DNA from 2 places in the Pseudomonas sp. BIGb0164 genome. Region 2 is predicted to be linked to the other one. Evidence: predicted binding sites of a transcription regulator. Region 2 holds the regulator's gene; the other holds the start of a gene.
The links. Region 2 encodes FliA, which starts transcription of late flagellar genes. Its sites were predicted from a motif close to CTAAAGTTTNNNNNNNNNNNGCCGNTAA; they were not measured.
Positions count from the first base shown of each region.

Region 1: motA (flagellar motor stator protein MotA) is a predicted target of FliA. The motif match lies at 913-940, and genes of this name have one in related genera.

Region 1 covers NZ_JANUEA010000004.1:199,181-201,382, reverse strand. Annotated here, with positions in the region: gene M2394_RS12340 (HDOD domain-containing protein) at 1-841, opposite strand, end outside; gene motA (flagellar motor stator protein MotA) at 1,008-1,859, shown strand; gene motB (flagellar motor protein MotB) at 1,863-2,202, shown strand, end outside.
Region 2 covers NZ_JANUEA010000007.1:397,601-399,802, reverse strand. Annotated here, with positions in the region: gene flhF (flagellar biosynthesis protein FlhF) at 1-44, shown strand, start outside; gene fleN (flagellar synthesis regulator FleN) at 151-984, shown strand; gene fliA (RNA polymerase sigma factor FliA) at 981-1,721, shown strand; gene M2394_RS20530 (chemotaxis response regulator CheY) at 1,889-2,202, shown strand, end outside.

The DNA.
Region 1 (2,202 bases), on a different contig from region 2:
AGCGCTCGGTGTGTGGACAGGTCCAGGACTCCTGAGCCGACATCGCCAGGCCGTTGGCCAGCAGTACTGTATTGGCGGGCTGATTCAGCCAGCGACGCAAATTGGGTTCGGCATCGAGCAGCTGCTGGTGGCGCAGCGGGTCATCTTCACGGGCGATGTGCAGGGCCTTGACCAGCAGGCGCTGCTCGGTCAGCAAGAGCGTGTAGCCCTGGGAGACCCAGATCGGCAGGTGCCAGGTTTCGGTCAGGCCGATGCACAGATCCAGCAGGCGCACACCGAACAATTCCTGCTCGACTTGGCGCGCGGACTGCCCCTTGTGGATCACCCGCAGTTCCCATTCTTCCAGGAGCTTGGGGTACGCCACGGCCATTGGCCACAACGGCGACAGGAACAACAGGCTGCCCCAGTGGATGTCCTGCCACAGCCTTGCCAGGCGGCTGGCGAACAGGCCGTTGGCTTGCTGCGAGGCATGCTGGCTCACCAGCAGCAGTTGGCGCAGCGCAACGGGAATCTCGTTGGCCGGCACCGAAGGCAACCGCGCCAGCAGCTCTTCGGCGCGCTTGAGGCCAAGACGGTTGAGCGCCACTTCGAGGTTTTCGGCCGGCTCCGCCAGGCTGCCATGGGTGTGGCTGTTGGCTTCACGCATCACGCTGAGCACCAGCGCGGGGCTGTTCTGCATCAGCTCGGCAATGTCTCGCAACGAACTGCGGCTGTCGCGGATGGCCTTGCACACGCGCTCGTGGCTGGCCTGCGGGACGGGCAGCAGCACATCGTCCAGGCGCTTGATCCAAGCGGCGAGGGTGGTGGGTCTTGAACTTGGGACTGTCGTTTCATTAGCCATGATTGGGGCGCGATCATCACTTGCATTCAACACGCCCGGAATGGGCCGAATTGGCTTTTCGCCTTAACGGGCTATAGTCTGGCGCAGTTTTGCCGATAAGTAGAACAAGAGTTTTCGGCTACACCCAATATGTCCATGAACCCGACGGCGCAAGTACAGATCCCCTATGGCTAAAATTATCGGCATCATCGTCGTCATCGCAAGCGTGCTCGGTGGGTATGTCCTGTCCCACGGTAAAATTGCTGCACTGATCCAGCCTTTCGAAGTGCTGATTATCGGTGGTGCCGCGTTTGGTGCATTCCTGCAGGCCAACCCTGGCTACATGACCATGCACGTGATCAAGAAGTCGCTGGGCATGTTCAGCTCGCGCTTCTCCCACACCTTCTACCTGGATGTGCTGGGGCTGATCTACGAGATCCTCAACAAGAGCCGCCGCGAAGGCATGATGGCCATCGAAGCTGACATCGAAGATGCCGCGGCCAGCCCGATTTTCGCCAAGTACCCGGCCGTGCTCAAAGATGAGCGCATGACTGCCTACATCTGTGACTACCTGCGCATCATGTCCTCCGGCAACATGGCCCCCCATGAGCTGGAAGGCCTGTTCGACATGGAACTGTTCAGCCTCAAGGAAGAGCTGGAACATCCTTCTCACGCCGTGACCGGCATCGCCGACGGCATGCCCGGTTTCGGTATCGTCGCGGCGGTACTGGGTATCGTGGTCACCATGGCCTCCCTGGGCGAAGGCGACCAGAAGGCCATCGGCATGCACGTGGGTGCGGCACTCGTGGGTACCTTCTTCGGTATTCTGGCGGCCTACGGTTTCTTCGGCCCGCTGGCCACTTCCCTGGCCCACGACGCCAAGGAAGAAGTGAACCTCTACGAAGCGATCAAGGCGTGCCTGGTGGCTTCGGCCTCTGGCATGCCGCCATCGCTGGCGGTGGAGTTCGGGCGCAAGGTGCTGTACCCGAAACACCGCCCAAGTTTTGCCGAGCTGGAACAAGCGGTTCGCGGTCGCTAAGTCATGGAAAACAACCAGCCGATAATCATCAAGCGCGTCAAGCGCTTCGCTGCGGGGCATCATGGCGGCGCCTGGAAAATCGCCTTCGCCGACTTCGCGACGGCGATGATGGCGTTCTTCCTGGTGCTGTGGTTGATGTCTACCGCCACGCCTGAACAGAAGATCGCCATCGCCGGTTACTTCAAGGACCCGATTGGTTTCTCGGAAAGCGGCACGCCCTTCGTGATCGACCTGGGCGGCTCGCCGCAGTTGGCGCCCGAGCGCACCATCAACCCCGAGGTCAAGACCGAGACGCCACAGCAGAACATCCCGATCGAGCGTGAAACCGTCGAGTCCATGGCAG
Region 2 (2,202 bases):
TGTTCGCTGACCTTTACCACAACCCGGCAAAACGGGTCGGTTGAGGGCAGCATGAACACCGTGAAATGTATCTACATCGATGGTCTGCAAGCGATTCACGCGGCCAAGCCATGTAGCCTGCGTCTAAGCAAGACAAGGTAAAGAAATAAAATGGGCAGCATGCATCCCGTACAGGTGATCGCGGTGACCGGCGGCAAAGGTGGCGTCGGGAAAACTAACGTGTCAGTGAATTTGTCCCTGGCCCTGGCAGAGCTTGGCCGTCGCGTCATGCTGCTGGATGCTGACCTGGGGTTGGCGAACGTCGACGTTCTGCTGGGGCTGACACCCAAACACACCCTCGCCGATGTGATCGAAGGCCGTTGTGAGCTGCGCGATGTGCTGCTCCAGGGCCCCGGTGGCATTCGGATCGTGCCGGCGGCCTCGGGCACCCAGAGCATGGTGCACCTGAGCCCGGCGCAGCATGCCGGCCTGATCCAGGCCTTCAGCGATATCGGCGACAACCTCGACGTGCTGGTGATCGACACCGCCGCCGGGATCGGCGAGTCCGTGGTCAGCTTCGTGCGCGCAGCGCAAGAAGTGCTGCTGGTGGTCTGCGACGAACCCACCTCGATCACCGACGCCTACGCCCTGATCAAACTGCTTAACCGTGACTACGGCATGAACCGCTTCCGCGTGCTGGCCAACATGGCCCAAAGCCCGCAGGAAGGGCGAAACCTGTTCGCCAAGTTGACCAAGGTCACGGATCGCTTCCTCGATGTCGCCTTACAATACGTCGGCGCAGTTCCTTATGACGAGTGTGTGCGCAAGGCCGTGCAAAAGCAGCGTGCGGTCTATGAAGCGTTCCCTCGTTCGAAGTGCGCACTGGCGTTCAAGGCCATTGCCCAGAAGGTCGATACCTGGCCGTTGCCCGCCAACCCACGGGGGCATCTGGAGTTTTTCGTCGAGCGATTGGTGCATCAGACGAGCGCAGGACCCGTGCTATGACAGCGACTGGCTACAACGCGTACAAGAAGTCTGCCCGTGACAGCCAGGGCGAGTTGATCGAGCGCTACGCGCCGTTGGTCAAGCGTATCGCCTATCACCTGCTGGCACGCCTGCCGGCCAGCGTCCAGGTCGAAGACCTGATCCAGGCCGGCATGATCGGCCTGCTCGAAGTGTCGACCAAATACGACGCGAGCAAGGGTGCAAGTTTCGAGACGTATGCGGGTATCCGTATTCGTGGCGCAATGCTCGATGAAGTGCGCAAAGGCGATTGGGCACCGCGTTCGGTGCACCGCAATACGCGCATGGTCAGTGATGCAATTCGCGCAATTGAAGCAAAAACCGGTCGTGACGCTAAAGATCATGAAGTTGCGGCCGAACTCCAATTGAGTCTCGATGATTACTACGGGATTTTGAACGATACCTTGGGCAGCCGCCTGTTCAGTTTCGACGACCTGTTGCAGGACGGCGAACACGAAGGGCTGCACGAGGACGGCGCGAGTGCACATCTGGAGCCGTCGCGTGACCTGGAAGATGAACGCTTCCAGGGTGCGTTGGCGGACGCGATCGCCAATTTGCCGGAGCGTGAGCGACTGGTGTTGGCGCTGTACTACGACGAAGAGCTGAACCTCAAGGAAATCGGTGAGGTCCTGGGGGTCAGCGAATCGCGTGTCAGCCAGCTGCACAGCCAGTGCGCAGCCCGCTTGCGGGGGCGATTGGGAGAGTGGCGCGCGCGCTGACAGGCAGTGTGGGGACACTGCAGACGCTACCGTGAAAGCCAACGCTTTCGCGGGTTCGTACCGTGGTGCCCTGGGCAGTCCTTTTTGTGTAACGCCTGTTGATTGAAATGGCGCGTCCAGGTGCTGGGCGCGTTTAAGACTGCTTGGAGGTCGAATTGGACAAGAACATGAAAATCCTCATCGTTGATGACTTCTCAACGATGCGGCGGATCATAAAAAACCTGTTGCGTGACCTTGGGTTCACAAACACGGTCGAGGCGGATGACGGCATTACAGCGATTCCGATCCTCAACAGCGGGAGCATCGACTTTCTGGTAACCGACTGGAACATGCCGGGCATGACCGGTATCGATTTGCTGCGCCACGTGCGTGCTGATGAAAAACTGCGCAGCCTGCCTGTGCTGATGGTGACCGCCGAAGCCAAGCGTGAGCAGATCATCGAAGCCGCCCAAGCCGGGGTGAACGGTTACGTGGTCAAGCC